DNA from 2 places in the Cupriavidus sp. 10L45 genome. Region 1 is predicted to be linked to the other one. Evidence: riboswitches for the same ligand, from Rfam matches in the RefSeq annotation. Region 1 holds a riboswitch; the other holds the start of a gene.

The links. A riboswitch is a leader RNA that binds a small molecule or an ion and turns the genes downstream of it on or off. The one in region 1 is predicted to bind glycine.
Region 2: linked by a shared signal. The riboswitch ahead of gcvT (glycine cleavage system aminomethyltransferase GcvT) and the one ahead of AC1DFU_RS05415 (D-amino acid dehydrogenase) in region 1 are both predicted to bind glycine.

Annotation. Positions count from the first base shown of each region.
Region 1 covers NZ_JBFTJC010000002.1:417,981-433,937, forward strand. Annotated here, with positions in the region: gene AC1DFU_RS05350 (DUF1956 domain-containing protein) at 1-638, opposite strand, end outside; gene AC1DFU_RS05355 (HlyD family secretion protein) at 752-1,906, shown strand; gene AC1DFU_RS05360 (MDR family MFS transporter) at 1,899-3,506, shown strand; gene AC1DFU_RS05365 (efflux transporter outer membrane subunit) at 3,532-4,980, shown strand; gene AC1DFU_RS05370 (mechanosensitive ion channel domain-containing protein) at 5,162-5,992, shown strand; gene AC1DFU_RS05375 (phospholipase D family protein) at 6,092-7,720, shown strand; gene AC1DFU_RS05380 (hypothetical protein) at 7,715-8,125, opposite strand; gene AC1DFU_RS05385 (DUF2917 domain-containing protein) at 8,313-8,603, shown strand; gene AC1DFU_RS05390 (LysR substrate-binding domain-containing protein) at 8,562-9,512, opposite strand; gene AC1DFU_RS05395 (MFS transporter) at 9,672-10,943, shown strand; gene AC1DFU_RS05400 (hypothetical protein) at 10,990-11,523, shown strand; gene AC1DFU_RS05405 (diguanylate cyclase domain-containing protein) at 11,620-13,212, shown strand; tRNA gene AC1DFU_RS05410 (tRNA-Leu) at 13,271-13,357, shown strand; gene AC1DFU_RS05415 (D-amino acid dehydrogenase) at 13,460-14,761, opposite strand; glycine riboswitch at 14,925-15,023, opposite strand; gene AC1DFU_RS05420 (cytochrome b/b6 domain-containing protein) at 15,082-15,633, opposite strand; gene AC1DFU_RS05425 (PepSY domain-containing protein) at 15,636-15,902, opposite strand.
Region 2 covers NZ_JBFTJC010000016.1:36,617-52,573, reverse strand. Annotated here, with positions in the region: gene AC1DFU_RS24540 (UvrD-helicase domain-containing protein) at 1-728, opposite strand, end outside; gene AC1DFU_RS24535 (glycine zipper 2TM domain-containing protein) at 982-1,203, shown strand; glycine riboswitch at 1,323-1,410, shown strand; glycine riboswitch at 1,432-1,554, shown strand; gene gcvT (glycine cleavage system aminomethyltransferase GcvT) at 1,647-2,774, shown strand; gene gcvH (glycine cleavage system protein GcvH) at 2,878-3,258, shown strand; gene gcvP (aminomethyl-transferring glycine dehydrogenase) at 3,360-6,281, shown strand; gene AC1DFU_RS24515 (DUF421 domain-containing protein) at 6,397-6,942, shown strand; gene AC1DFU_RS24510 (L-serine ammonia-lyase) at 7,017-8,393, shown strand; gene AC1DFU_RS24505 (MBL fold metallo-hydrolase) at 8,448-9,194, shown strand; gene AC1DFU_RS24500 (OsmC family protein) at 9,228-9,698, shown strand; gene AC1DFU_RS24495 (glycine zipper family protein) at 9,811-10,287, shown strand; gene AC1DFU_RS24490 (YbdK family carboxylate-amine ligase) at 10,319-11,434, opposite strand; gene AC1DFU_RS24485 (cation:proton antiporter) at 11,434-12,657, opposite strand; gene AC1DFU_RS24480 (hypothetical protein) at 12,852-14,795, opposite strand; gene AC1DFU_RS24475 (branched-chain amino acid ABC transporter substrate-binding protein) at 14,989-15,957, opposite strand, start outside.

The sequences.
Region 1 (15,957 bases):
TGCACCCGGGCGGTCTCGGCTTCACCAAAGGACTCCCAGTGCAGCGCCTTGAGCACGTGGCGGCGCATGACCTTGAAGGCCGCCACCTGGCTGTCGATGGCGATGGTGCGGATGCGCGTCGCCTCGTCCGTGGCCGGCTGACCGGTCAGGCGCCCGATCACCTGCGACGTCACCGCGAAAATGCGGCGGTTGATGCCCGCGTCGATGCGCTCGAACGCGGCCGGCGGCCCGAGCCCGGCGCGCTCGCGCGCCATGAACTGGCGCCAGTGGTCGGTGTCCGGGCATTCAAGCAGGAAGGTGGTGAAGCGCAGTTGCAGGCCCAGGTAGGCATCGATCAACTCGGCGTCGGTGGCGTCCGGACGGGCCACGACGGCCTCGGCGGCGATCACCACATCGGCCAGCAGGCCCCAGGCGCGGTCCACGAAGTAGTCGATGCACGCCAGGTACACGCCTTCCTTATTGTCGAAGTAGTACTGGAGCGCGGGCGCGTTGACCCCGGCCTCGCGGGCGATGTCGCGCGTGGAGGCCCCGTCGAAACCGTGCGCGCCAAAGAGCCGCAGCGCGGCGTCGATGATCCGCGCGCGCGTTTCCTCGCCGCGCTGGTAGCCGCCTTCGGTTGCGGGCTTGTGTCGGGCCATGTTGCGTTTTCCTCAGTCCGTGGGCAGGCAGAAATATATCAGTTGACACATTTATTCCAAGTGGAATAATTGCGCGATCGCCCTCAATAGTGCTGTCGAAGCCCCGCGCCCCCATGTCCGCCCCCCAATCTTCTGCCGCCGCCCATCCGGCTGCCGGCCTCCCTGCATCCACTGGATCTTCCACGCGCAAGCCGCGTGCCGTCTCCCGCCGCACCGTGCTGCTCGCCCTGGGCGCGCTCGCGCTGCTGGCCGCCGTGGTGTTCGGTGTGCGCTGGTGGCTGGTAGGCCGCTTTATCGAAAGCACCGACGATGCCTACCTCCAGGCGGACAGCGTGACGGTGGCGCCGAAGGTGAGCGGCTACGTGGCCGAAGTCTTCGTGCGCGACAACCAGCAGGTCATCGCCGGCCAGGCGCTGGTGCGGCTGGACAATCGCCAGTACCAGGCTGCCTTCGATGAGGCGCAGGCCACCGTGGCCTCGCGCCAGGCGGACGTGGCGCGGGCCGAGGCCGACCTCGCCCAGCAGAAGGCCCGCATCGCCCAGGCCGGCGCCGAGGTGGAAGGCGCGCGCGCCAACGCCCGCTACGCCGCCTCGCAGGTGGAGCGCTACGCGCCGCTGGTGAAGTCCGGTGCCGAGACCGAGGAACGCACCGCCGAACTGCGCAACGCCCAGACCCGCGCCGGTACCACGCTGGCTGCCAACGAGGCCGCGCTGCGCGTGGAGCAGAGCCAGGTGGTGACGCTGCAGGCGCGGCTCCAGCAGGCGCAGGCGCAACTGGAGGTGGGACAGGCCAGCGCGCGGCAGGCCCGGCTCGACCTGGACGACACCGTGGTTCGCGCCACCAACGCCGGCCGCGTGGCCGACAAGGGCGTGCGCGTGGGCCAGTTCGCCCAGCCCGGCACCCGCCTGCTGACCGTGGTGCCGGTGCAGGACCTCTACCTGACCGCCAATTTCAAGGAAACGCAGGTCGGGCGCATGCGTCCCGGCCAGCGCGTGACGCTGCATGTGGATGCGCTGCCCGGTGAAGACCTCCACGGCGTGGTGGACAGCCTCTCGCCCGGCACCGGCTCGCAGTTCGCGCTGCTGCCGGCGCAGAACGCCACCGGCAACTTCACCAAGATCGTCCAGCGCGTGCCGGTGCGGATTCATGTCGATGTGACGCCGGAGGCGCGCGCGGTGCTGATGCCGGGCCTCTCCGTGGTGGTGGATGTCGATACGCGCGACATGCATCCGGTGCAAGCCCGCGCCGGCGAGGCCCGCCATGGCTGAAGCGGCGCTCCCCGCCGGGGCTGCCCCCGCCACGCCACCGAACGACAAGCCCGCCAACGCCACCGCCGCCGACTGGATCGCCGTGGCCGCCGGCTCGCTCGGCGCACTGCTGGCCACGCTCGACATCTCCATCACCAACTCGGCGCTGCCACAGATCCAGGGCCAGATCGGCGCGGCCGGCACCGAGGGCACGTGGGTCTCCACCGGCTACCTGATGGCCGAGATCGTCATCATCCCGCTCACCGCGTGGCTGACGCGGGTGTTCGGGCTGCGCCGCTTCCTGATGTGGAACGCGCTGCTGTTCACGGCGTTCTCGATGATGTGCGGCATGTCCCATTCGCTGCCGGAGATGGTCATCGGCCGGATCGGCCAGGGCTTTGCCGGCGGGGCGATGATCCCCACCGCGCAGACCATCGTCCGCACCCGGCTGCCGCGCCACCAGATGCCGATCGGCATGTCGATGTTCGGCCTGATCGTGCTGCTTGGGCCGCTGCTGGGCCCCGTGGTGGGCGGCTGGCTGGCCGAGAACGTGAACTGGCGCTGGTGTTTCTTCCTGAACCTGCCGGTGACCGCCGTGCTGGTGCCGCTGCTGTACTTCGGGCTCAAGCAGGAACGCGCGGACCTGTCGGCCTTCATCAAGGCGGACTGGCTCGGCATTATCGGGCTGGCCATCGGCCTCAGTTCGCTGACCGTGGTGCTTGAGGAGGGCCAGCGCGAGCAGTGGTTCGAGTCGGCGACTATCGTCTACCTCTCCGCGCTGTCGGCCATCGGGCTGGGGATGATGTTCGTCGCCCAGTTCACGGCCAAGACGCCCATCGTGCGGCTGCGCCTGCTGCTGAACAAGAATTACGCGAGCGTGATTCTGATCGTCTCGGTGGTCGGGGCGGGGCTGTACGGCGTGTCCTACCTGCTGCCGCAGTTCCTGGCGACGATTGCCGGCTACAACGCCGAGCAGGCCGGCGGGATCATGCTGCTGTCCGGGCTGCCGGCGTTCCTGATGATGCCGGTGCTGCCGCGCCTGCTCGGCAAGGTGGACAGCCGCTGGCTGGTCATCACCGGGCTGGTGTGCTTCTTCGGCAGCTGCATGCTCGACATCAGCCTGACGACGGACAGCGTGGGGCATGACTTCACGCTGTCGCAGATCCTGCGCGGCTTCGGGCAGATTTTGGCGATGATGCCGCTGAATCAGGCGTCGATGGCGGCCGTGGCCACCCATGAGGCTGGCGATGCCGCCGGGCTCTACAACATGGCCCGCAACCTGGGCGGCTCGATCGGGCTGGCGCTGCTCGGCACGCTGATCGACCGCCGCAACGCCTACCACGACGGGGTGATCCGCGAATCGGTCACGGCCAATAGTTCGATCGGGCAGGAGCATATGTCCGCCAGCATCGCCAGCTTCGTGGCGCAGGGCGGCGACTACGCCCACGCCAGCCTGCAGGCCGTGGCGCAGTTGTCCGGCGAGATCGCCCGGCAGGCTGCGGTGATGACGTTCTCGGAAACCTTCTACGCCCTCGGGCTGGCGCTGCTGTGCTGCGTGCCGCTGGCGCTGCTGCTGAAGGCGCCTCGTCCGGGCGCAGCCCCGGTCGAAGCCGGTCACTAAATCGATAAATAAAGCGGTACCTAATATGTACGCACCCCTTCGCGCCGCCCGGCCGGCGCTGATTCTCCTTGTTGCCGCCCTGGCCGCCGCCGGCTGCACCGTGGGCCCCGACTACCGCACCGCCCCGGAAGTGGCCGGCAATGCGGTGGCGGCCGGCACCTTCCCGCACGCACCGAAACTGGCCGAGGCTCGCCAGCCTGACGTGGCCGACTGGTGGCGCGCGCTGGGCGACCCGCTGCTGGCCAACCTGATCGAAACCGCGCTGCGTGACAGCCCGGACATCCGCGCCTCGCGCGCCCGCGTGCGGCAAGCCCGCGCCGGGCTGGCCGGCAATCGCGCCAACCTGATGCCGAAGGTGAACGCCAGCGCCGCCATGCTGCGCACGCGCGAGCCGGACCTCGCCTCGTTCGGCGGGGAAGGTGGGGGTGGCGGCGGCCGGGGGCCGCTGTCGCTCTATATTGCCGGGTTCGATGCCAGTTGGGAACTCGACCTGTTCGGCGGCACGCGCCGCGCCATCGAAGCGGCATCCGCCGAGGCCGAGGCCGCCGATGCCGAACTGGCCGACGCCCACGTGCAACTGGCCGCCGAAGTGGCGCAGGCCTACGTCACGCTGCGCGAGCAGCAGGCCAGCCTGGCCCATCTGCGCGCGTCCGAGACGCTCGAGGCCGACATGCTCGACCTGACCCGCCAGCGCCGCGCGCGCGGCGTGGCCTCCGAACTGGAAGTGGAACGGCTGCTGACGCAGCTGGAAAACACCCGCGCCCGCATCGCCCCGGTGGAGGCGGGTTTGATCGAATCGTTCGATCAACTTGCACTGCTGACCGGCCGCCCGCCCGGCACGCTCGACACCGCGCTGGGTCCCTCGCGCGACCTGCCGGTGCTGCCGGAGACCGTGGCCGTGGGCGATCCCGCCACGCTGCTCAAGGCCCGGCCGGACATCCGCGTGGCCGAACGCCGGCTGGCCTCGCGCACGGCGCAGATCGGCGAGCGCAAGGCGGACTGGTTCCCGAAGGTATCGCTGCTGGGCTCGCTCGGCTTCAGTGCGATGGACCCCGGCCACCTCGTCCGCAAGGAGAACGGCACGTGGCTGACGCTGCCGCGCCTGCAATGGAACATCCTCGATTTTGGCCGGGTGGCGGCGAGTGTCGATAACGCCGAGGCCGGCCGGGACGAGGCCGAGGCCAGCTACGAAAGCGTGGTGCTCAAGGCGCTGCGCGACGCCGACGTGGCGCTCTCCCGCTACGGGCACCAGCGCGACAACGTGGTGGTGCTGCGCCGCGTGGAGGCGTCCGCCGAGCGCGCCTCCACGCTCCAGCAGCAGCGCTACCGGGCGGGCACCGCCAGCATGCTCGAATGGCTGGACGTGGAGCGCACCCGCGTGGTGGCCCAGCAGGACCGGATTTCGGGCGATGCCAACCTGCTCAAGGACTACGTCTCGCTGCAGAAGGCGCTCGGACTGGGCTGGCGCACCTAAGAAAACGCCTACACGCAAACCAGACGCCGACCCCTGTCGGCGCCATCGCGCGCCCGGCACAGTGGCGTGTGGATAGAATCCGGGTGGGCGGCATCGGCATCGGATTAGCTGGCGCCGCCCCCGCGCCGCGGTTTGCAACAATGTGTTACAGACCCCATCGGCGCGTGCCCCGGACGCCCCCATGCACTTCAACGCCAACGACAGTCTCCTGATCAACGTGGTTGCCAGCATGGTGGTGGTCCTGGCCGGCACGCTGGTGGTCAAGCTGATCAACCGCTTCTTCTCGGGGCGGCTGCAGGCGGACAACCGGGGCGCCTATCGCGCCTGGACCGTGGCGTCGCGCAACGTGGTGGCGGCGGTGATGTTCCTGCTGTTGCTCGGCATCTGGGTGTCGGAGCTGAAGAGCGTGGCCATTTCGCTGGCGGCGTTCGCGGCGGCCCTGATCCTGGTCGGCAAGGAACTGGTGATGTGTTTCCTGGGCGCGTTCATGCGAATGATCACGCGCCCCTACCAACTGGGCGATCTGGTCGAGATCGGGCCGTTCGGCGGGGAGGTCATCGACATGGATGTCATGTCGACCACGCTGGTGGAGGTGGCGCCCACGCGCCAGTACACGGGTTTCACGGTGCAGGTGCCGAACAGCCTGCTGATGACCACGGCCGTGCGCAACCATTCGCAGGCCGGCAAGTACACGCTGGACATGGTGCGCATTCCGCTGGCGGTGGGCATGGACCCGGACGTGGTGGAGGCGCAACTGCTGGCCGTGGCGCGCCAGGCGTGCGAGCCGTTCATGGAAGAGGCCGGCCGCACGCTGCGCCGCTACGGCGACATGCGCTTCGTGGACCTGTCGCAGTTCGAGCCGCGCGTGCTGTTCGATCCCGTGGACGCGGAGCGGGTGGACGCCATCGTACGGTTCCCGGTGCCCGTGAGCGCGCGCCTGCCGGTGGCCCAGCAGATCGTGCGCGGCTACTACCGCGCGTGCACCCTCCCGCAGGCGGAGGCGGCGGTATAAGGTGGAAGGAAGATGAAAAGGGATCGGACGCAGAGCCGATCCCGCAATGCAGCAAGATGGCCTGACGGGGATCTTCTAGGAGAGCGGACCATGGCGCCGATGCTGAGGCTCTGGATGGACGGGGTGGGCGGGCCGGACTGGACCGGCTGGCGGCGCGGCCGCTCGCTGGTGGCGCTGCTGCTGGCCTCGTTCTGCCTGGCCGTGCTGGCCGGCTGCGCGAGCCTGCCTGCCAATGCCGGCCGCACCCCCAGCTACGCGGCCAAGGACACCAGCGGCACGCTGCTGGCCCGCACCCTGGCGCCCCGGCTGGCGCAGAACCCCGGAAAGTCGGTCTTCTACCCGCTCGGCGCCGGGCCGGACGCGCTGGCCGCCCGCATGGCGCTGGCGCGCGCCGCCCAGAAGACGCTGGACATCCAGTACTACATCTTCGACATCGACCAAACCGGCAGCGTGCTGATGGGCGACCTGATCGACGCGGCCGACCGGGGCGTGCGCGTGCGCATCCTGATGGATGACATCCACACCGAGAAGCAGGACAAGACCTGGGCGGCGGTCGATTCCCATCCCAATATCGAAGTGCGCATCTTCAACCCGTTCGCCAGCCGCCGCGCGCGCTGGTTCGAACTGGCGTTTGATTTCGGCCGGCTTAACCGCCGCATGCACAACAAGCAGATGACGGTGGATAACCTCGTCACCATCGTCGGCGGGCGCAATATCGGCGACGCCTATTTCTCGGCCAAGCCGGACATGGATTTCAGCGATCTGGACGTGATGGTGGCCGGCCCCGCCGTGCCGGCCGCGAGCGCCGTGTTCGACGAATACTGGAACAGCGAGAGCGCCTACCCGGTGGCCACGCTGGTGCCCGAGGGCAAGGAGGCGCCGGACGAGTTGCGGGCCTTCCGCAAGGCCATCGAGGCGCGCGGAGACCAGGTGCGCGCCAGCGAGTTCGTGCAGGAGCTGCTCGACTCGGGGCTGGTGCGCGGCATCGAGCTGGGCCATCTGCCCGGCTACTGGGGCGGGGCGCGCGTCATCTCGGACAAGGCCGAGAAGGTGGAGGAAGACCCCGACGACCCCACCTCCCACGCCATTCCGCAGTTGCGCGCGATGATGGAAAAGGCGGAGCGCGAGCTGGTGCTGGTGTCGCCCTATTTCGTGCCCGATGACGAGAACATGGCCTGGCTGGCCGGCATCGCCAAGCGGGGGGTGAAGATCCGCGTGCTGACCAACTCGTTCGCCGCCACGGACGTGGCCGCCGTGCACGCCGGCTACGCGCCGCGGCGCAAGGCGCTGCTGCGGGCCGGCATCGACCTCTATGAACTGAAGCCCACCGCCAACGCCGAACTGGCGCGCAGCCAGGCGCGCAAGAGCCGGATGTTCGCCTCCAGCCGCGCCAGCCTGCACGCCAAGACCTATGTGGTGGACCGGCGGCTGCTGTTCATCGGCTCCCTGAACCTGGATCCGCGCTCGATCAAGCTCAATACGGAGATGGGCGTGGTGCTGGACAGCCCCGCGCTGGCCGAACGGCTGGTCAAGAGCATGGATGACGGGCTACTCGACATCGCCTACAAGGTGGAACTGCGCAAGAGCGAGGGCGGCGGGGAGTCCATGACCTGGACCACGCGCGAGAAGGGGCAGCTCTCCACCGTGGACAGCGAGCCCGGCATGAGCGTGTGGCAACACATGGGCATCGGCATCCTGCGCGTGCTGCCGGTGGAGGATCAGCTATAGGGCTAGGATGGGATCGGCGCCGGGCGGCTCGGCGGACTGGAGCAGGTGCTCCTGCAGCCGCGACAGTTCCGGGGCGATGCCGCCCGGAAAGCCTTGCCGGCCCCCGCGCTTGTCGATCAGCAGGTCGGCCAGGAAGAGCGTGACCGGGGTGGGGTAGCCCTGCTGGCCAGCCAGCGCGGCAAGCTGGTTGGCGATGCGCGGATAGGTGTGGAACAGCTCGAAGGGGCGCACCTCGCGCGGTAGCTGCGCGAGCCACTTCAGCGCGGCGGGCGTCAGCGCCTGCGTGGCCGGGTCCGGCGGCTGGCGGGCGTCGCGCCAGTCCACGGCGCCGGTAGTCGGCACCTCGCCGTCGAGAATCTTCCTGGCTTCCTCGACGGTGACAAATTCGAACGAAATCGGGTCCATGGCAATCGGTGGCAAGACGGCGCGGAATGCGCGCCGACACCGCATTCTATCGGCATCTCCAGCCGGAAGTTGACAGCCGGTGCGCGAAAGTCAGCGTAAAAGTCGGCGCGAAAGTCATGCCAGCGCGCCGCAACCCTCATGGCACCGGCCCGGCCGGTCGGCGACGATAAAAGCGTTGCCGGAGCCCATGATGACCTACACCCTGATGATCGAGAATGACTGCCTGCCCATGGCCTTGCGCGCCGGGGCCGAACTGGCCTGCGCCGGGGGCACGCTGTGGCTGACGCTGGAAGGTGCCCGGCCGCGGCGCTCGCCCGATATCGTGCTGACGGCTGGCCAGCGGCACCGCGTGACCGAGGACGCCACCTATTTCCTGACCGCGCTGGGCCATGGCGCCGTGACCGTGTGCCGGGTCATCGCCCCGCCTGCCCCGCCGCTACGGGCCCGGTGGCGCTGGCACAGCCTGCCGCTGCGCTGAGGCGGGCGCCACCCGGGCCGCCTCGGCGCGAATCCAGGCGGCCACGCGCGCCACGTCTTCGCGTGGGTGGTCGGTGGCGTGGATCAGCCAGAAGGCGTTGGGGCTGGCCAGCGCGGCGCCGGGCATATCGACGACCGCCAGTTGCCCGCCCGCGATCAGCGGCTGGATCAGTTCCAGCCGCCCGAGCGCCACGCCCTGGCCGGCCAGCGCCGCGTGAATCATCTGGTCATATTGGTTGAATCGCAGGATGCCGCGCCGGCTGGCCTGCCGGTAGCCGTGCGCGCCGAGCCAGCTGCGCCAGTGCAGCCACGGGCGCGGGTCATCGAATTCCAGCAGGGGCAGCTGGGCGAGGTCTTCCACGGCGGTCAGCCGGTGCGCGCCGAGCGAGGGATGGGCGACCGGGGCGATGGTCTCGTCGAACAGGCGGATCGCGTCCGCCGCGGCGTCGGCCTCGCGGCAATAGCGGATGGCGAGGTCGATGCCGTCCGCGCGCAGGTCGCTGATCTGGTTGCTGGCGGAGAGCCGCACGTCCAACTGCGGATGGGCGCGCTGCAGGCTGCCCAGGCGCGGCAGCAGCCACAGCCCCGCCACGCCGATGCTGGCCGTCACGGTCACCGGCTGGCGGCCATCGCGCTTGCGCAGTTCGCCGGCCACGTCCTGGAGTTGCTGCACCGCGCCATCTGCGCTGCGGAACAGCCGCTCGCCTTCGGGCGTGAAGGCCACGCCGCGATGCTGGCGCACGAACAGCCGAACCTGGAGGTGGTCTTCCAGCGCGCGGATCTGCCGGCTGACGGCGGACTGCGTCAGGCACAGGTCGTCCGCTGCCTGGGTGATGCTCATGCGCCGGCCCACGGCCACGAAGCCCCTGAGCAGATCGAGCGGGAACAGCCGGGCGAGCGGGACGGACATGGCGGGATGGGTGGGGAAGGTGTTGGGATTAAAGCACGGCTCGGCCCCCGCTGCCATGACCACCACGCATGGCAGGAGGGCGGAAATGTCGCTTGAGCCTGCGCCCCCGATCGCCTGAAATAGAGCGATCTCCCAACCCGATCGTCCCATCCTCCCGACATGACCCAACGCCCCGCCTCCCATGCCGCCGGCGCATTGCCGACCGGTTCGCCACCCTGGTGGCGCACCGCCTGGTTCCTGCTGCTGGCCGGCGGGCTGGTGATGGGGCTGGCGCTCGGTGCGCGCCACGTGCAGGGCCTGTTCATGCTGCCGATCGTCACGGACCGGGGCTGGACGCGCGAGACCTTCGCCTTCGCCATGGCCGTGCAGAACCTGACCTGGGGGCTGGCCCAGCCCTTCACGGGCATGGTGGCGGACCGCTTCGGCTCCGCCCGGGTGATGCTGGCCGGGCTGGCGCTGTACGCGGTCGGCCTGTTCCTGATGGCACAGGCGGCCACGCCGGCGGCCTTCGTCTGGTCGGCGGGGCTGTGCGTGGGCGTGGCGCTGTCCGGCACCACCTTCGGCGTGGTCTACGGCGCCTTGAGCCGGATGATCGCGCCGGCGCAGCGCAGCCGGGCGCTGGGGCTCGCCGGAGCGATGGGTGGCATCGGCCAGTTCCTGCTGGTGCCGGGCGCGCAGGTGATGATCCTCCAGGCCGGCTGGCGCGGCGCGCTGGTGATCCTGGCCGTGACCGCCGCCGCCATGCTCCCGCTGGCGCTGCCATTCCAGGATCGGACGCACCCCGCCAGCGGTGCCGGTGCCGGGGGCGCCCAGCCGCCGCTGCTCGGGGCGGTGCGCGAGGCCTTCCGCCATTCGGGCTTCTGGCTGCTCAACCTCGGCTTCCTTGCATGTGGCTTTCAGTTGGCTTTTATCGCCAATCACCTGCCGGCCTACCTGCGGGACAAGGGCATGCAGCCGTCCGAAGGCATGGCGGCGCTGGCGATCATCGCGCTGGCCAATATCGCCGGGACGTACTGGTTCGGCGTGCTGGGCGGGCGGCATTCGCGCAAGTATCTGCTGGCCGGTATCTATTTGGTACGAACGGCGGCGATGGCGCTGTTCGTGCTGCTGCCCCTCAGCGCCGCCACGCTTTACGGGTTTGCGGCGGTGATGGGCTTCCTCTGGCTCGGCACCGTGCCGCTGACCAGCGGCATCGTCTCGCAGGTCTTCGGCGTGCGCTACATCACCACGCTGTTCGGCTTCGTGTTCTTCGGCCATCAGCTTGGCTCGTTCCTCGGGGTCTGGCTGGGCGGGGTGGTGTTCGAGGCCACGCGCTCCTACGACCTGGTGTGGATGGGGGCGATGGCGCTCGGGGTGGTAGCCGCCGCGCTGCACTGGCCGATCGACGACCGGGAGATCGTCCGCGCGGGCTGGCCGCAGCCGCAACGCTGAGTTCGGCCGGCTGGGCTATGCTTGGCATGGACTCTGGAGACATGCCATGCCCAACCCGATTTCCGGGCGCGCCGTCCGCGTCGCCCTCCTTGCCGCCCTGGCCGCCGTGGTCCTCGGCGGCTGCGCCACGCTCCAGCCGGTGCAGACCGCCCAGTCGATGCTCGGCAGCCCGCAAAGCTCGGTACGCGAGACATTCGGCAACCCGACCGAGACCTACCAACTGGCCGACGGCACCCAGCGCTGGATCTATTCCAAGCAGCCCTACGGCTTCGAGGTCTACGCGGCCGACTTCGACGCCGCCGGCAAGCTGGCCGGCTTCCGCCAGACCCTGACCGAGAAGGAGATCTACGAGGCGCGCCCCGGGGTCTGGACCAAGCGCGACATCGCCGAGCGCTTCGGCCTCCCGCGCGAGCCGGTGCAGTACTTCGCCCTGATGAAGCGCGAGGCATGGAGCTATCGGATGTACATGGCCGGCAACCTGCCGGCGCACTTCAGCGTCTATTTCGATGACGCCGGCGTGCTGGACCGCACCATGATCATCATGGACTCGCGCGGCGGGGACCGCAGCCGCTCCAAGTAAGTGAGGGCGATGGGGTGGCGCCCCGGCTAGCCCCTATAATGGGGCGCCTCCGCCATGTCGGGCGCGGCGGCTATTATCAGGTTCCCCGCCGTTCTCATGCCCTCGTACCCTCTTGTCCTTTGCCTGACCATAGCCGTGGTGTGCAGCGTGGGCATGGTTATCGCCACCTGGCCGCGCCGCGACGATCCCACGATCAAGGCTTTCCTCGTGCTGGCCGGCGGCGTGGCCATCTGGAGCGGCGGCCGGCTGCTCGAAGTCAGCTCGACCGATCTGGACGGGCGCATCTTCTGGGCCAAGGCCCAGTACGCGGGCATCGTGATGGTGCCCATCGGCTGGCTGGTGGCGATGATCCACCTGAGCCGGCCGCGCTACGTGGTGCCGTGGTCGCGCCTGTGGCTGCCGGTGCTGGCCGCCGTGGCGTCGGTGGTGATGGTGCTGACCAACGAGCGGCATCACCTGATCTGGACGCGCATCGACCTGATGCCGGCCGGCGTCTCGCCGGGCGCGATCTTCCACCATGGCCCCGGCTACGTGGTGGTGGCGGCGTGGACCTACTTCATGCTGCTGCTAAGCCTGGTTTTCCTGCTCACGGCCGAGGTGCCCAATGCGGCGCTGACCCGGGGGGGCCGGGCCATCGTGGCCAGCAGCTTCACCTTGCCGCTGCTCACCCACATGGCCTACCTGCAGCGCTGGACCAGCCCGCTCGGCGGCGACCTGACCCCGGCCACGTTTTCCCTGATGACGGTGGTGGTCTGGATCTGTGCGCTGCGTACCCATCTGGACGACATCGGCCACTACGCGCGGCTGCGCGTGTTCGACACGATTGGCGACGGCTGCGTGATCGTCGACGCGAAGGGGCGGCTCGTCGAGTTCAACCCGGCCGCCCTGCGGCTGGTGCCCGACCTGCGCCGGGGGCAGCCGATGCCGGCCGTATGGGACGAGGCGCTGCGCCAGCCGCGCGAGGCGGGGGCCGACGTCGGCGCCATCCCCTACATTCCCCAGGGCGCGCACTACGAGGTGACGGCGGAGCCGGTGATGCGGCTGGACGGCAAGCGCATCGGCACGCTGGTCTTCATGCGCGACATCAGCCGCTACCAGTCGCGCGAACTGGCGCTGACGGCCCAGCTCGGCCAGACCGAGGCGAAGCTCTCGCGCGTGGAGGCGGACCTCGACATCGACGCGCTGACCGGCATCCCCAACCGGCGTTTCTTCCAGCGCGAGTCGCTGCTGGCCGTGACCCGGGCCTACGAGGCGGGCGAGCCGATCGGGCTGCTGATTCTCGACGTGGACCTTTTCAAGCAATACAACGACCTGTACGGCCACCCCTGCGGCGACGATTGCCTGCGCCGGGTGGCGACCGCGCTGACCAGCGTGCTGGTGGGCGAGCAGTTCTGCGCGCGGCTGGGCGGCGAGGAATTCGCGGTGGTGCTGCCGGACGCCTCGCAGGACGAGACGCGCAACGTGGCGCGCCGCATGGTGGCGGCGGTGCGCGACCTGGAGATCCCGCACAACGGCACGCCAGTGCAGCCCTTCGTCACGATTAGCGTGGGCGCGGCCTGTACGGTGCCGGACGCGCCACGGCTGGAGCCGCTGCTGCACCGCGCGGACAGCGCGATGTACCAGGCCAAGCGCGCCGGGCGCAATCGCTTCGTCCAGGACGGGAAGATCTACATGGGCCTGCAGGCATAGTGGCACGCGCAGGGGCTTGCAAAATCCGCAAGCTCCTGTAGAATGCGCCGCTCACCTTGCCCAGGTGGCGGAATTGGTAGACGCACTAGGTTCAGGTCCTAGCGGTGGCAACACTGTGGAGGTTCGAGTCCTCTCCTGGGCACCAAGATTGAAGAAAAAGGCCCCGCGCAAGCGGGGCCTTTTTCGTTGGCGCGATGGTTGTCTCCCCTCTCCCTCAGGGAGAGGGGCGGGGGAGAGGGCTGGCGGTTCAGGCAGCGATATCGCGTCCGGTCACGCCGGCCCTCTCCCCCAACCCCTCTCCCGCAAGCGGGAGAGGGGAGAAAGCACGCGGTACCGCCGCCTGCCGGATGACATCGCCCACCATCTCGGCCGTCACCGCCGACAACGTCCACCCCAGATGCCCGTGGCCCGTGTTGTAGAACACGTTGGCCTGCCGTCCGCGCCCCACGCGCGGCATCATGTTCGGCATCATCGGCCGCAGCCCTGCCCACGGCACCACGCTGCGCGTGCTCACGCTGGGGAAGCAGGTGTTGACCCAGTCGATCAGGGGCCGGATGCGGTCCGCGCGGATGTCGCGGTCGATGCCGTTGAACTCGGCCGTGCCGGCCACGCGGAAACGGTCCACGCCGAGCCGGCTGGTCACGAGCTTGGTCTCGTCGTCGAGCAGGCTGACCGTGGGCGCCGCAGTCTGGCTGGCGGCGTCGGGCAAGTTCACCGTGATCGAATAGCCCTTCACCGGGTAGATGTTCACGCGGTCGCCCAGTTGCGTGGCGAACTGCCGGCTGGCCACGCCGGCGCAGACCACTACGGCGTCGAAGGTTGTCGAACTTGTCTGATTACCGTCGCGGACGGTGATGGTGACCGTGCGGCCGTCCGAGTTGACCACCTGCACGTCCTGGCTGTAGCGCGTGACCACGCCCAGCCGCTGGGCCGCCGCGGCCAGGCCGGAGGTGAACTTGTGGATGTCGCCGGTGGCGTCGCTCTCGGTGTAGTAACCGCCGTAGTACTGGCCGGCCAGCGTCGGCTCGATCGCACGCATTTCCTCGGGCGTGACCGCGCGGCGCGGCAGGCCGCCTTCGGCCAACAGCGTGGAGACCTCGCCGGCATGGTCGAAGCCGGCCTTGTCCCGGTAGATATGGAGGATGCCCTGCCGCTTGAGATCGAAGTCGATGCCTTCCGCCTCGGCCCAGCCGAACAGGTGCGCGCGGGCGGCGATGGCCAGGCGGGCGGTCTCGATCGTGTTGGCCCGGTAGTGCGGCATGGCGGCGATGAACTCGGCGAACCAGCTCAGCTTGTGCCAGGTGGGGCGGGGGTCCACGAGCAGCGGCGCGTCGTTGCGGAGCATCCACTTGATGCCCTTGACCAGCGTGGAGCGGTGGGTCCAGACCTCGGCGTTCGACGCGGAGAGCTGGCCGCCATTGGCGAACGAGGTTTCCATGGCGGCGTAGCGATGGCGCTCGAGCAGTGTGACCGCGAAACCACGTTTGGCGAGGGCGTAAGCGGTCGTCACGCCGGTGATGCCACCGCCGATGACAGCGATTGTCTTCATGTTGTCAGGTCTTCCAGGACGTCGTGGATGGGGGGTACGTGGCGCACCATGCGCGACGCACGCCCCCTCTGTCCTTGACCTGAGAGATTCACGATGCGCGCGGGCGCATCGCTTGCTCCTTCGGTACCGTCGGCTGACGCGAGCCGGGGTTCTTCAGAGTGCAATGGCGTTACCGGTCCTTTGGCCTGAGAGTTTCCGGGGCGGTTGCTCCTTCGGCGCCGGCCTGCCGGGCGGCAGGCACAGTCTCTCCCGATAACGCGGGTAAAACGGGTACGACGGGGGCACTATGCCACGGGCATCGCCGCCTCAGCAACCCCCGGCTAGTCGAGGCTGCGCGGCTTGCGGCCGGTAATCATCGCGCCAATCAGGTTTTCCTTGCCGGCCACGCTGGCGATGATAGCCACCAGCGCGTGCACCACCACCAGCCCGAGCAGCGTGTTGGAGAGCCAGCGATGGATGTCGATGGGCCAGTCCTCGCCCCAGAACGCGTCGAAGCGGGAGAGCCAGCCGGTAACGGCGAGCAGCAGGATCAGGGTCCACATCGCCAGCATCATCACCGCGCCGAGCGGGGTGTGGCTGATGAAGCGCGGCGTGCGGCGCCGGGCCATGGCCCGGGCATGGGCCAGCACGCCGGCGGGGCGCGGCAGCCAGGCGCGGAAGCGCGCGTGTTCGCTGCCGATGAAGCCCCAGAGAATGCGAAACAGCACAAGTCCGGCGGCCACGTAGCCCAGCACGCGGTGCATCTGGTCGCCGGAATCGTCGATGAGGTCGTAGCAGACGATGGCCGCCACGCTCCAGTGCGTGAGCCGCACCACCACGTCCCAGACGCGGAGCGTGGTGGTATTGCGCAGCTGGCCGGCCGGCACCGACATGCTTACTTCTCGATCTCGGACTTCACGATGTCGAGCGTCTTCGTGTCGAAGTAGATCTCGGCCTTCTTGCCGTCCTTGGTGGTGCCATAGATCTCGTAGCAGTTGCCGTCCACCTTGAACTTCTTGATGTTGTAGCCCTGGGCCGCGATCTTGGCCTTGGCGTCGGCCTCGGGCATCCATTCGGACTTCGGATGCTTGTCGCACTTGGCGCCCGCGAAGGCCCCCGTGGAAAACGCACCGGCGATGAGAAGTACGGCCACTTTCAGCATTGCAGCTCCCGCAAGAAGCCCCATCCGGGGCGGATGCCGGAATCGTACGCGGTAA
Region 2 (15,957 bases), on a different contig from region 1:
AGGTGCGAGCCGCCGGCCAGCAGCTTGAGCAGCGCGTACTGGCAGGCGTTGGTGTCCTGGTATTCGTCGACGAGGAAGTAGCGCAGGCGGTTCTGCCATTTCAGGCGCACGGCCTCGTCGCGCGCGAACAGCTCGGCGGGCAGGCGGATCAGGTCGTCGAAATCCACCGCCTGGTAGGCGTGCAGCGTGGCCACGTAATTGCGGTAGACCATGGCGGCCTGGTGCTCGTCGGCATTGGCGGCCTGGGCCAGCGCGGTCTCCGGATCGATCATGCCGTTCTTCCACAGCGAGATCGTGCCCTGCACGCTACGGATCAGCTTCTTGTCCGTGGTGGCGAGCTGCTCCTGCACCAGTCCGAAGCAGTCGTCCGAATCCATGATCGAGAACTGCGGCTTCAGGCCGACGTGCTCCGCCTCCATCCGCAAAATCTGCACGCCGAGCGAGTGGAAGGTACAGACGGTGAGCTGCTTGAGCGGAATCCGCTTGCCCTCGCGCGTGGTCTTGCCCTCCATCAGCTTGCCGATGCGCTCCTGCATCTCTTTCGCCGCCTTGTTCGTGAAGGTGACGGCGGCGATGTGACGCGGCTCGAAGCCCTTGTCCTCGATCAGGTGGGCGATCTTTTGCGTGATGACGCGCGTCTTGCCGGACCCGGCGCCCGCGAGGACGAGGCAGGGCCCGTCCAGATAGCGAACGGCTTCGGATTGGGCGGCGTTGAGTCCGTGGGTCATAGGTGGGCGGGTGCCGGATGGCGCACGCTTGGCGGGCGCGCGAAAGGCGTCGATGTTAACACGCAGGGTGGCCTGCGCCGGTGCCTGATGACGGACATCAAGGACGCGAGTGCTACCAGTGTTTCATCGCGGTAACACTTCGTAAAAGTGACGTCCGAGGGGACATCGGGGGCATGGAGATTGCCTCATACGGTCATGCGGGACCGGCTGCGACGCCGTCCTGATGACAAATTCGGCACATTCGGAGGCGATCATGAAAACAATGCGAACCCTGGCGAAAATCACGCTGATCGGTGTCACGCTGGCGGCCTTTGGCGGCTGCGCGGACATGAGCCCCAAGACCCGCAACACCGCCATTGGCGCGGGCGTTGGCGCGCTCGGCGGCGCTGCGCTGACCAACGGCAGCGCGCTCGGCACGGTGGGTGGCGCGGCGGTGGGTGGCGTGGTGGGTAACGTCGTCACGAAGGATCGTTGATCCGGCGCGGGTAGTCCTTACCTCAGGCGGCAGGAATTACAGCCAGCCCCCTCCCCGGCGCCTAGCAAGGTGGCGTCGGCGCCGCGTTGACAAAGGTCAACCCGTCCCGTACATTCACGCGCATCCAACCGGGAGAGCGCGCAGCCATTGCGCCGCCGAAGGGGTATCACCCGAAAACTCTCAGGCACCACGGACCGGTCGGATCGGCATGCAACATGCACACGATGCATGCCGCACTCTGGAGAGCGACACCCGCCCGTGCCAACGCATGGCGAGCGTGTCCACCGAAGGGGCGCGCGATGCGGCAAGCTGCATCGTAATCTCTCAGGTATCGAGGACAGAGGGGTCATCCGCCGCGGCGGATTGGTGGCATTGCCATCGATCCCCACGGCGGATGACCCTTTTTTCGTTTTCGCTGCCGTATTCGCTCCAGAGGATTTCCCATGACGCTCCAGGCCACGCCCCTTAACGCCATCCACCGCTCGCTCGGTGCCCGCATGGTCGATTTCGGCGGCTGGGACATGCCGGTCAACTACGGCTCCCAGATCGAGGAACACAACGCGGTGCGCGGCGATGCCGGCATGTTCGATGTCTCGCACATGTGCGTGGTGGACCTGTCCGGCCCCAACACGCGCGCCTTCCTGCGCGGCCTGCTGGCCAACAATGTCGACAAGCTCCAGACCCCGGGCAAGGCCCTCTACGCGTGCATGCTCGACGAAAAGGGCGGCGTCATCGACGACCTGATCGTCTATTTCTTCGCCGAAGACCGCTTCCGCCTGGTGGTGAACGCCAGCACGGCGCTGGGCGACATCGAATGGATCACGGCCCGCAACGCGGCCACCGGCAGCGGCGTGACGATCACCCCGCGCCGGGGCGACGTGGCGCCGGCCGGCGTGGGCAAGCTGGCGATCATCGCCGTGCAGGGCCCGAACGCGCGCGCCAAGGTGCATGAGGCCTTCCCGTCGACCCAGCCGGCCGACGCACTCAAGCCGTTCAACGCGGTGGTGGTGCGGGACCCGATGGTCGGCGAGCTGATGGTGGCCCGCACCGGCTACACCGGCGAGGACGGCTTCGAGCTGGTGGTGGAGGCCGAGAACGTGGCCGGCATCTGGGAAAAGCTGCAGTCCGTGGGCGTGCGCCCGGCCGGACTGGGCGCGCGTGACACGCTGCGCCTGGAAGCCGGCATGAACCTGTACGGCCAGGACATGGACATCCACACCTCGCCGCTCGACGCCGGCCTGGCCTGGACCGTCGACCTGCAGAGCGAGCGCGATTTCATCGGCAAGTCGGCGCTGCTGGCAGCCGGACAACATAAGACATTTGCCGGCCTGATCCTGCGCGACAAGGGCGGTGTGCTGCGTGCGCACCAGAAGGTGATCACCCCCGCCGGCGACGGCGAGATCACGAGCGGCACCTTCAGCCCGTCCCTCTCCCAATCCATTGCCTTTGCCCGGCTGCCGCAGGGCGTTGTGCCCGGCACCGAGGTCCAGGTCGAGATTCGTGACCGCAAACTGACCGCGACTGTGGTTAAACTGCCGTTTGTGCGCAATGGCAAGGCACTCGTGAGCTGAGGCATCCGCCCGGCTGACACCAACGGTCGCCATCACGCCTGCCCGGCTGGCCCCGGCAGGCGAACCGAAACAAGACAAACACTGCATTCCCGGAGAATCCGTCATGAATTTCCCTGCTGACCTGAAGTACACCGAATCGCACGAATGGGTGCGCGTTGAAGCCGACGGCACGCTGACGATCGGCATTACCGACCACGCGCAGGACGCGCTGGGCGACATCGTCTTCCTGGAACTGCCCGAAGTGGGCAAGTCGGTCGGCGCCGGCGACGCGCTGGCCGTGGTGGAGTCCGTGAAGGCCGCTTCCGACATCTACGCCCCGGTGGCCGGCGAAGTCATCGCCGTGAACGAGGCCGCCAGCGCCGCGCCGGAATCCGTCAACGCCAACGCCTTCGACGCGTGGCTGTTCAAGCTGAAGCCGGCCAATGGCGACGATGTGAACGGCCTGATGAACGTCGACGCCTACAAGGCCAGCGTCGGCGCCTGACGCGCTGCACCAGCCGTCTCCCGAGCCAGGAGACGGCGCCCGAGATGCCCGCGCGGCGGCCAGGCTGACCACCTGCCGCCCCGCCCCACGAGACACTTGCCATGAACGCCCCTCTTCCCATGAACGCCGCCCAAGGTAGCCGGCCCACGCTGGCCGAACTGGAGGCGCGCGACGCCTTCGCCGCCCGTCATATCGGCCCGGATGCCGCCGAACAGCAACACATGCTCAAGGTGCTCGGCTACGAGACGCGCGCCGCGCTGATCGACGCCGTGGTGCCCGCCGCCATCCGCCGCCGCGACGGCATGCCGCTCGGCGAATTCACCGAGCCGCTGACCGAGGAAGCCGCGCTGGCCAAGCTGCGCGGGCTGGCGAACCAGAACCGCGTGCTCAAGAGCTTCATCGGGCAGGGTTACTACAACACGCTCACGCCGGGCGTCATCCTTCGCAATATCTTCGAGAATCCGGCCTGGTACACGGCCTACACGCCGTACCAGCCCGAGATCTCGCAGGGCCGCCTGGAGGCGATGCTGAACTTCCAGCAGATGGTCACGGACCTGACCGGGCTGGACATCGCCAATGCGTCGATGCTGGACGAAGGCACCGCTGCCGCCGAGGCGATGACGCTGCTCCAGCGCGTGAACAAGCACGCCTCGAACACGTTCTACGTGGCGGACGACGTGCTGCCGCAGACGCTGGAAGTGGTACGCACGCGCGCGCTGCCGCTGGGCATCGAGGTCAAGGTCGGCCCCGCCGCCGAGGCCGCCGGCGCCCATGCCTTCGGCGTGCTGCTGCAATACCCGGGCGTGAACGGCGATGTGGCCGACTACCGTGCCATCGCCGATGCCGTGCACGCCGCTGGCGGGCTGGTGGTGGCGGCGGCGGACCTGCTGGCGCTGACGCTGATCGTCGCGCCGGGCGAATGGGGCGCCGACGTGGCCGTGGGCAACTCGCAGCGCTTTGGCGTGCCGCTCGGCTTCGGCGGCCCGCACGCCGGCTACATGGCCGTGAAGGACGAATTCAAGCGCTCGATGCCGGGCCGTCTGGTGGGCGTGACCATCGACGCGCAGGGCAACAAGGCGTACCGGTTGGCGCTGCAGACGCGCGAGCAGCACATCCGCCGCGAGAAGGCCACGTCGAACATCTGTACCGCGCAGGTGCTGCTGGCCGTGATGGCGTCGATGTACGCCGTGTACCACGGGCCGCAGGGCCTCCAGCGCATTGCCCAGCGCGTGCACCGCCTGACCGCCACGCTGGCTGCCGGCCTGAAGGCGATGGGCGTGACCCCGGTCAACGCCACGTTCTTCGACACCCTGACGCTGGACACCGGCTTCAACACCGAGGCGATCCACGCCGCCGCCACCGCGCGCGGCATCAACCTGCGCCATATCGGCGCCACCCGCGTGGGCATCTCGCTGGACGAGACCGCCTCGCGCGAGGACGTGGTCGCGCTGTGGGAGATCTTCGCGCACGGCAAGCCGGTGCCGGCCTTCGATGCGACCGAGGCCGCCGTCGGCGATGGTTTCCCGGCCGCGCTGGCCCGCCAGAGCGCCTACCTGACGCACCCGGTCTTCAACACGCACCACGCCGAGCACGAGATGCTGCGCTACCTGCGCTCGCTGGCGGACAAGGACCTCGCGCTGGATCGCACCATGATCCCGCTCGGCTCCTGCACCATGAAGCTCAACGCCACCAGCGAGATGATTCCGGTGACGTGGCCCGAGTTCAGCAAGGTCCACCCGTTCGCCCCGCTCGACCAGACCGTGGGCTATCGCGAGATGATCGACCAGCTCGAAGCCATGCTCTGCGCCGCCACCGGCTACGCCGCGGTGAGCCTGCAGCCGAACGCGGGCTCGCAGGGCGAGTACGCCGGCCTGCTGATCATCCAGAAGTACCACGCCAGCCGCGGCGAAGCCCATCGCGACATCTGCCTGATTCCCTCGTCCGCGCACGGCACCAACCCGGCGTCGGCCCAGATGGCCGGCATGAAGGTGGTGGTGGTGGCGTGTGACGCCGACGGCAACGTCGACCTGCAGGATCTGGCGAAGAAGGCCGAGCAGCACAGCCAGAACCTCGCCGCAATCATGATCACCTACCCGTCCACGCACGGCGTGTTCGAGCAGGGCGTGCAGCAGATCTGCGAGATCGTGCACCAGCACGGCGGCCAGGTGTACGTGGATGGCGCCAACATGAACGCGATGGTCGGCACCGCCGCGCCGGGCCAGTTCGGCGGCGATGTCTCGCACCTGAACCTGCACAAGACCTTCTGCATTCCGCACGGCGGTGGCGGCCCCGGCGTGGGCCCCGTGGCCGTGGGCGCACACCTGGCGGACTTCCTGCCGAACCAGGACAGCGTGGGCTATCGCCGCGACGACAACGGCATCGGCGGCGTCTCGGCCGCGCCGTTCGGCTCGGCCAGCATCCTGCCGATTTCGTGGATGTACGTCGCGATGATGGGCTCGGCCGGCCTGACCGCCGCCACCGAGAACGCCATCCTGGCCGCCAACTATGTGGCGCGCCGGCTCTCGCCGCACTTCCCGGTGCTCTACGCCGGCCAGCACGGTCTGGTGGCGCACGAGTGCATCCTGGACCTGCGCCCGCTGCAGAAGGCCACCGGCATCAGCAACGAGGACGTGGCCAAGCGCCTGATGGACTACGGCTTCCACGCCCCGACCATGAGCTTCCCGGTGCCGGGCACACTGATGATCGAGCCGACCGAGAGCGAGGCGCTGCACGAGCTGGACCGCTTCATCGACGCCATGATCGCCATCCGTGGCGAGATCGCGCGCGTGGAGGACGGCAGCTTTGACCGCGACGACAACCCGCTGCGCCACGCGCCGCACACCGCCGCCGTGATCACCGCCAATGAGTGGACCCACGCGTACACGCGTGAGGAAGCGGCCTACCCCATTGCCTCGCTGCGCACGCAGAAGTACTGGCCGCCGGTGGGCCGGGCGGACAACGTGTACGGCGACCGCAACCTGTTCTGCGCCTGCGTACCGATGAGCGAGTACGCGCAGGACTAAGGCGCCGTGTCTGGCGGCGTCCGGCCTGCCCGGACGCCGCTGGCGCGCTTTGCGCCTCCCGCCCCGGCCCCCCGGGCCGGCGTGCAGCACACCATCCCTAGCGGAGGTCTAGTCCATGTGGAATCTGAGCGCCCCCTGGTGGGAATTCGTGCTGCGCGGGCTGATCGTCTACGCCGCGCTGCTGTTCCTGATGCGCGTGTCGGGCAAGCGCCAGATCGGCCAGTTGTCGCCGTTGGATCTGGTGCTGCTACTGATCATCTCGAACGCGGTGCAGAACGCCATGAACGGCGGCGACAACTCCGTCACCGCCGGGCTGATCCTGGCCGCCACGCTGTTCGGCGCCGACGTGCTGGTGGGCTACGGCACCTGGCGCAGCCGCCGCCTGGAGGCGCTGGTGGAAGGCCGGCCCGAGATCATCATTCACCAGGGCGAGATCTTCCAGGATGTGATGCGCCGGGAGCGCATCACACCGCGCGAGCTGCAGAAGGCGCTACGCCGCAACGGTTGCGCGCGTGTGGAAGACGTGCATTTCGCTATTCTTGAGACAGACGGCACGATTAGCGTGATCCAGAAGGAAAAGTCCGAGGACGGGCACGCAAGGCCCGCCATCGACGCCATGTGGCGCGAGCCCGGCCGGCCCGATGCCGATATGTCGCTCTGACCCGACACCCGACCACTTTCCCGACGGCCTCCCCGCCCCTGCGCCCTGCGCGCCGCCCCCTACCGGAGTTCCCCGTGGCTGTCAGCGTTTTCGATCTGTTCAAGGTAGGTATCGGGCCGTCCAGCTCGCATACCGTGGGGCCGATGCGTGCGGCCCTGATGTTTGCGCACGGGCTCGAGCGGGACGGCCTGCTGCCCCAGGTGGGCAGCGTGCGCGTGGAGCTATACGGCTCGCTCGGCGCCACCGGCAAGGGCCACGGCACCGACAAGGGCGTGATGCTGGGGCTGATGGGCGAGGCGCCCGACACCGTCGACCCCGAAACCATCGAGTCCCGGCTGGCCACGCTACGCGCCCAGCGCAAACTGGCCCTGCTCGGCACGCACGAGGTGCCGTTCGTCGAGCGCGAGCACATCGTGTTCTACCGGCGCGAGGCCATGGCCGAGCATCCCAACGGCATGAAATTCCACGCCTTCGACGCGGAGGGCACGCCGCTGCGCGAGGCACGCTACCTGTCCGTGGGCGGCGGCTTCGTGGTCACGGCCGGCGCGCCGAACACCCAGATCCTGGCGGCCGAGCGGCAGTTGCCGCACCCGTTCCGGAGCGGCCGGGCGATGCTGGAGATGGCGCACGCGAGCGGCAAGTCCATCGCCCGGCTCATGATGGAGAACGAACTGACCTGGCGGCCCGAGCAGGAAGTGACCGATGGCCTGCTTCATATCTGGGACGTGATGCAGCAATCCGTGGCGCGCGGCTGCCGCACCGATGGCGAGCTGCCGGGGCCGTTCAAGGTACGGCGGCGCGCGCCCGAGTTGTACCGGGGACTGACGCTGCACGCGGAGCGGGCGCTGTCCGATCCGCTCTCCGTGATGGACTGGGTCAACCTCTACGCCATCGCCGTCAACGAGGAAAACGCCGCCGGCGGGCGCGTCGTCACGGCGCCGACCAACGGCGCGGCCGGCATCATCCCGTCCGTGCTGCACTACTACGACCGCTTCATCCCCGGCGCCAACCGCGCGGGCGTGGTCGATTTCCTGCTCACGGCGGGCGCCATCGGCCTGCTCTACAAGCTCAACGCCTCGATCTCGGGCGCCGAAGTCGGCTGCCAGGGCGAAGTCGGCGTGGCCTGCTCGATGGCCGCCGGCGCGCTGGCGGCGGTGCTCGGGGGCACGCCGGAGCAGGTCGAGAACGCGGCCGAGATCGGCATGGAGCACAACCTCGGCCTGACCTGCGACCCGGTCGGCGGCCTGGTCCAGATCCCGTGCATCGAACGCAACGCCATGGCATCCGTCAAGGCGGTGAACGCCGCCCGCATGGCCCTGCGCGGCGATGGCACCCACTATGTTTCGCTCGATTCGGTCATCAAGACCATGCGCGAAACCGGCGCCGACATGAAGACCAAGTACAAGGAGACGGCGCGCGGCGGGTTGGCGGTGAATATCGTGGAATGTTGAGCAGGCGCCGGCGTATCATGGCGGCACCCCCGGTTTGCCAAGAAGAAAACGGCCATGCAGACCTTCCATCAGCTGTTCGACGAGACTTCGTCCACCTTCACCTACCTGCTGATCGACGCCGAGACGCGTGAGGCGTTGCTGATCGATCCGGTGGACCGGCAGTACGCGCGTGACCTGGCGCTGCTGGGCGAGACTGGCGCGCGGCTGGTCTGGATTGTCGAGACCCACGCGCACGCCGACCACATCACCTCCGCCGGGCAGCTCGCCCTGCAGACTGGCGCCAACACCGCCGCGCCGTCCGGCTGCGACATCAAGCCTGCGCTGAAACAACTGATCGACGGTGACACCGTCAGCTTCGGCAAGCAGGTGCTTCGCGCGATCCACACCCCCGGCCACACCGCCGGCAGCATGAGCTACCTCTGGGAGGAAGCCACGCCGGACGGCGTGGTGCGCCGCATCTTCACCGGCGATGCGCTGCTGATCGACGGCTGCGGCCGCACCGATTTCCAGTCCGGCGACGCCGGCACGCTGTTCGACAGCCTCACCGAGAAGCTCTTCCGCCTGCCCGACGACACGCTGGTCTACCCCGCCCACGACTACAAGGGCCACACCCAGTCGACCATCGGCCATGAGCGCGCCCACAACAGCCGCGTGGCGGGGCGCTCGCGCGACGAGTTCATCGTCATGATGCGCAACCTCAACCTGCCCCGCCCCAAGCTGATCGATATCGCCGTGCCGGCGAACCAGCGCCTGGGGCTCGTGACCGGGCGAGATGGGGAAAGCGTGCCGCACGGCATCTGATTTTTCGTTCTTCTACTACCCGGAGTGACCAGCATGGCCGAGCACAGTGCCGAGATCGCGTGGGAGCGCGGCGATCAGGATTTCGTGAGCAACCGCTACAGCCGCAAGCATGTGCTGCGGTTCGACGGCGGCGCGGAAGTGCCGGGCTCGGCGTCGCCACACGTGGTGCCGCCGCCGATGTCCGATGCCAGCGCGGTGGATCCCGAGGAAATGCTGATCGCGTCGATTTCGGCCTGCCACATGCTGTGGTTCCTGGCGCTGGCCGCCAAGCAGCGCTTCGTGGTCGATCGCTATGTGGACAAGTCCGTGGGCACGCTGGCCAAGACCGCCGAAGGCCGCATGGCGGTGACCGTGGTGACGCTGCGTCCCGACGTTACGTTCTCGGGCGAGCGCCTGCCGACCCGCGCCGACATCGATCAGCTGCACCACGCCGCGCACGACGCCTGCTTCATCGCCAATTCGGTGAAATCCGAGATCCGATGCGAGCCGGTGTATCCGACCTGACCCCTGCAAACGCCTAATACGCGGCACGAAGGAATTCATTTGACTTCGCCCCCTGCGCTGCAATACTGAGACCGCACACGCGGGCACATGGCCCCGCCGGAGGAGGTACATCATGCATCACAGCAAGCGATGGGGGATGGTGCTCGGCGCGGCAATCGCGTTGGCCGCAGCCGGCGTGCAGGCACAGTCGAAACCGGTGGCTTATCCGGCCAAGGGCCAGTCCGCGCAGCAGCAATCCAAGGATGACGGGGAGTGCTACAGCTGGGCCAAACAACAAACCGGCATAGACCCCGCAGTGGTGGCCCAGGCCCCGCCGCCCCAGCAGGCCCAGGGCGGCCAGCGCGTGCAAGGCGCGGCGCGCGGGGCAGCGGGCGGCGCCGTGATTGGCGCAGTTGCGGGCGATGCCGGCAAGGGTGCGGCGGCCGGAGCCGCCGTCGGGACCATGGCGGGCGGCTCGCGGAACCGGCAGGAACGCCGTAACGTGCAGGCGGCGAACGAACAGAACGCCGCGAGCCAGCAACAGGCGATGGGCAGCTACTACCAGGCGTGGAAGGCTTGCATGGGTGGCAAGGGCTATACCGTTCAATAAGCGGTGCAGTCACCCCGGCCCGCCGTCGGCGTCAGGCCTCCCACCGCTCGCAGGTACGCCGCACCGTCTCGCGCAGGCTGTGCGCATCGGCATCGACGGTGCGCACCCAGTGCGCGTCGTTGTCACGGCTCGAAGCCAGCGCGCGGATATTTTCTAGCGCCTTGAGCGAGCCGAGCGCCTCCGCGTGCGGCACCAGCGCGTCGCAAATCGACAAAATATGATCCGAGATCGGCATCCGCGTCAGTTCGTTCGGATGCACGTACTCGCCCTCCAGCCCGAAGCGGCACGCCTGGAAGCGGTTGAAGGTGTACACCAGGTAGTCGTCTTCCTGCGGCATGAACGGCCGTGACAGCAGCAGGTAGCGCGCCAGCGCCTGGATGTACGCCGCGATATCGCAGGCGCGCTCCACGGTCAGCGGGGTGTCCATCACGCGCACCTCGATCGTGCCGAACTCCGGCTTGGGACGGATATCCCAATAGAAGTCCTTCATGCTCTCGATCACGCCCGTGTTGCGCATCTTGTTGAAGTAGGCGGTGAAGGCGTCCCACGTCAGCACATGCGGTGCGCGGCCGCTCATCGGGAAGGCCGCCACCGAGTTCAGGCGCGCCGAGGCAAAGCCGGTATCCACCCCCTGCACGTACGGCGACGACGCCGCCAGCGCGATGAAGTGCGGCACGTAGCGGCCGATGGCGTGGAGCAGGAACAGCGACTCGTCCGCGCTCGGGCAGCCGATGTGGACGTGCTGGCCGAACACCGTGAACTGCTTGGCGAGATAGCCATACAGCTCGGAAATGTACTGGTAGCGCGGCGAATCGGAGATGGTCCGGTCCGACCACTGCTGGAACGGATGGGTGCCGCCGCCGCAGATGCCCAGGTTCAGCGAGCGGGAGGCGCGCGTCATCAGGTCGCGCATGACCGTCAGTTCCTCCAGCGCCTGCGCGTAGTCGCGGCAGATGCCGGTGCTGATCTCGATCATCGACGGACTGATCTCGGGCTTGATGTCGCCCGCGTGCTGGGCGCCCTTGACCGCACGCAGCAGGTCCGGCGCGAAGGGCGCGAGGTCGTAGTCATGACGGTTCACAAGCTGGAGTTCCAGCTCCACGCCGAACGTCAGCGCCTCGGAATGCTTGAACGGTTCGAGCGACATCAGCGCCCTCCTCCATTGTCACGCGCCTCGCCAGCATAGCGCAGCGCCCAGGACGCGATGACCGGCCCCAGCAGCTGTTCGATGGCCAGCGCACACAGGATGATCGATGCCAGCGGTCCGCCGGTGCTCGGGTACAGGCGCGCCACGTCGTTCATCAGCAGGTAGGCCAGCCCCGACATCGGCGCCAGCGCCAGCCCCAGCGCCATGCACTGGCGCAGGCTCAACCCCGAGAACGAACCGAGCGACACCACGCCGGCCAGCTTCGCCACATGGCGCATCACCACCAGGGCCACGGCCAGCGTGCCGCCGACTACCCAGTCGTGCGCCGTCAGCGGCAGGCCCAGCGACACTACCATCACGATGATCAGCAGGCTCCCGGCGCTGCCGAAGTGCGCTGGCCACACGTGCGGCTGGCGGTCCTGGTGCTTGAAGACCACGCCGGCCAGCATCAGCGTCAGCGGCATGGACAATTTTAGGACGCGCGTCAGTGCCAGCGTGAACAGGACCAGCCCCACCAGCACCAGGAAGCTGTAGTGATCGTCCGCAGACATGCGCGCGTACAGCGCGTGCCCGAGCTTGCCGACCACCCACGCCAGCAGGCACGAGCCCACCAGCAGGTAGAGCGGATGCAGCAGCGCCGCACCAATATTGCCGTATTCGGAATGGAGCCAACCCGTGGCCACCTGGACGATGGCCGCCGCGTAGATGCTGTTCAGCGCCGCCATGGCCATCAGCCGTTCCGTGACCTGCCCCTCGGCGCGCAACTCGTTCTTGAGCTGGAGCACGATGGTGGGCGAGGTGCTGACCGCGATGCCTCCGGCCAGGATCGCCACGCCCGGCGACGCCCCGAGCCACTGGAGCACCGTGGAGACCAGCCCCCAGGTCAGCAGGCTCTCGGCCGCGCTGGTAAACAATAGCCAGCGGTTGGCGCGCAGCCACGACAGCGACAGCCGGTGCCCGAGTTCGAACAGGGCCAGGGCCAGCGCCATGTCGATCAGCACCCGCGTCTGCAGGATCATGTTGTCGTCGACGATGCTGCGGCCGAGCATGCCGGCGAACAGCCCCACCACCGCGTAGCCGACGATGCGCGGCAGGCCCAGCCAGCGGCGGCAAACCTCTCCGGCCAGGCCCGCGCCCACCAGCGCGAGACCCACCCAGAACAGGCCGCCCGGTGCCAGCGGCAGGGTCGGGAAAAGTTGGCTCAATCCGTTCATGGCCGACATGGTAACGGAAGCACTTGGGTTGCAGTGTCGGGCTTTGTCCGACCCTACGTGGAAGACGCCGGCAACTTACAGCAAATTCCAATAAAAAACGCCATCGTCGTCGATGGCGTTTTGTAGGTCTTTCAAGAATCAGAATCGGGGACGGTTTTCCGGACCTGTTTCAGCGCCCGGAGCCCCCGCGAGCCGTTCCGAAGTTACACGCCCCACACCTTCCACTTCGGACGGGTGGCCTTCAGGCCGGCCTCGGCCTTGGCGTACAGCGGACGGGTGCGGCCCTTGTCCGCGCCGAGCGTGCGGGCGCGCTCGAACCAGCCCAGCGCCGTCTCGCGCTGGCCCATGCCCAGCGCCGCCAGCACGGCGTGCAGCCAAGTTTCGGCGTCCCAGTCGGCACGGGCGGCAAAGGCGAGCTGGAAGTCGGTCAGCGCTTCCGGAAACTGCTCCATCTCCGTCAGCAGCCGGGCTCGCTGGGCGCGGGGCGCGGCCTGGTCGGCCGGATCGCCCTCGGTCAGCGACACCGCCCGCTCGAACAACGGCAGCGCGCGGGCCGGCTCGGCCAGTTCGTGCCAGATCTGGCCGAAGTGATTGAACAGCCACGCGTCCTCCACCAGCAGCGAGCGGCGTTGCAGGGCTTCGAGCTCCCCCAGGGCGTCGATCTTGTCGTGCTCGTCCATCGCTGCCATGCCCGCCTGCAGCAACGCCGCATAGTGGGCGCGCGCGTGCGCCATGGCGTGGGCGCCGGCGGTGCGGGCCTCCACGGGCAGCGCGTCCAGCCGGGCGTCCATATGGGTGATGGCAGCGCGGGCGGACTCGGTGGCATCGCGCCCGCCCAGCGCGCGCCAGGCGGCCACGAGCCGGCTGAACGCCCACGTGACATCGGCCGGATTGCGCTCCACCGGGTAGCGGTTCAGCACCTCGCCGGCCAGCTCCACCACCTGCTTGTGCTGGCCCGCCGACGCGTGAGCGTCGAGCAGGTCGATCCAATGGTCGATGAAATCGCTCGCGGCCATGCCCTTGCGGTGCAGCGCCACCTTTTCCTCGACATGGACGGCATCGGCCGGCAGCAGGCGCGCCGTCAGCCGGCACAGCAGCGAGTACAGGTGCGGGTCGGCGTTGCCGCCGTGGCCGTCGGCATCGCCCTCGCCTGTGGAAAAGTAGGCTTCGAAGCGCTCCAGCCCCTTGCGGCAGGTGGCCTCGAGCATCGGCTTCAGGGTCGCCTCGGACGGCGGCACCTCGTCGATGAAGGCCCCCAGCGCCGTGGCGGCGTGGAAGTAGGCGGCGCCGTCGTCGGCATCGGCGGTCATCGCGAAACCCTGCCACGCCGGGGGCGTACCCGGCGCTGCGTCGGCAGATTGATGGCGCCAGGTCAGGTCGCGTACCTGTGCCTGCGGGTCGGGCCGCTGGCGCAGGTAGGTGGCCAGGTCGTCCAGCGCACCGGCGCGGTCGCTGCCCAGCCGCAGCGGGGCGCGCAGGCGGCGCGCCTCGGGGTGATCGGGGTGCTCGGCCAGCACGCGCTCGGCCTCCATGCCCGCCATGGCGTCGCCGGCTTCCGGCGTCAGGTCGAGCAATTCGGGGGAATCGAGCGCGATGCGGGCCAGGCAGATGCGCATCAGCGGCTCGCCAAGCTGGCTGGCGGCGTCGGCGCGGTCCACGTAGTCCTGCACTAGCGGCAGGATGTCGGCGGCGCCCAGGTCCGGCGCGCGATACAGCAGATCGTGCCAGTAGCGGCCCGCGCGGGCGAAATCGTTGAGCCGGAAGGCGACAAAGCCGGCGTAGAAATGCGCGGCCCACTCGCCCGAGGCCAGCCCGTTGCGGCGCGCGGCCTCGTGTAGCCAGGGCAGCGCCTCGGCGTCCTGTCCCTGGCGCATCAGCAGCGTGCCGTAGAGATGGGCGAGCGCGCCGCGCGACGCCCAGCGGTGCACCGGTGCCAGCGACAGCTCGGGCAGACGGGCCATGGCGGCTTCCAGCGCAGCCAGCGCGCCGGGCACATCGTCCTGGTCCGCATGCAGTTGCGCCTGCAGCGCGGCGTAGTCGACCACCTCGGGATGGGCCTCGCAAAGCTGGTCGGCGATCTGTAGCGCCTCGGCGTGGCGCCCGGCGTTGGCTAGCGCAATCGCGTGCTCATAACTGACTTCCTGCACGGACGGCTCCTATGGAAAAAGTATGCAAAAGCGCGATTATGCGCCAACGCCGAGAAAGACCATGGGAAGAACAGCGTGGGAAACCCATCCGCTTTGGCATAAAAAACGCCACCCCGGGGGGTGGCGTCAGTCCGGCAGACGCGCCGGCCGGAGGAAAGCCAGCCGGCGGCCTTGTGTCTTGCGCAGTCAGGGCTTACTTGCCGCCGACCGTTTCCAGCACGGTCCACTTGCCGTCCGCGACCTTGTAGACGGTGATGCCGCCGTCCTTCAGGTCACCGCGGGCGTCATAGGCCAGCGTCTTGGTGGTCACGCCCTGCATGTTGGTGGCGGCCAGCACTGGAAGGTAACGCGCCGGGTCGGCCGAGCCGGCCTTGATCATCGCCGTCATCATGGCGGTGGCGCCGTCATAGGCGTACGGCGAGTAGGTCTGCACCTTGCTGCCGAAGCGCTTTTCGTACTTCTTCTCGTACGCGGAGCCGCCGGGCATCTGGTCCAGCGGCAGGCCGGCCAGCGACACCACCGTGCCATCGGCAGCCGGGCCAGCCAGCTTCAGGAAGTTGTCGGTCTTCGACATTTCGCCCGACACCAGGGGTGCCTTCAGGCCCAGTTCCTTGACCTGCTTGGCCATCGGGGCCGATTGGGTCTCGGCGCCGCCGTAGAAGATCACGTCCGGGTTGCTGCGCTTCAGGTTGGTCAGCACGGCCTTGAAGTCCACCGCCTTGTCGTTGGTGAACTCGCGGCGCACGATCTTGCCGCCAGCGGCCTTGGCGGCCTTCTCGAACTCGTCAGCCAGACCCTGGCCGTAGGCGGTGCGGTCATCGACGATGGCGATGTTCTTGGCCCCCAGCTTCTTCACCACGAAGGCGCCGATCACCGAACCCTGCTGTGTGTCGGACGTCATCATGCGGAACGTGGTCTTGAAGCCCTGGCGCGTGTACTCCGGAGCCGTGGCCATGGCGATCTGGGGAATACCGGCGCGGTTGTAGACCATCGACGCCGGGATGCTGGTGCCCGAGTTGAAGTGGCCGAGCATGCCCTGGATGCCGGAGTCCACCAGCTTCTGGGCGACCACGGAACCCGTCTTGGGATCTGCCTGGTCATCTTCGGAGACCAGCACGAACTTGACATCCTTGCCGCCGATCTTCGGCTTGGTGGCGTTCAT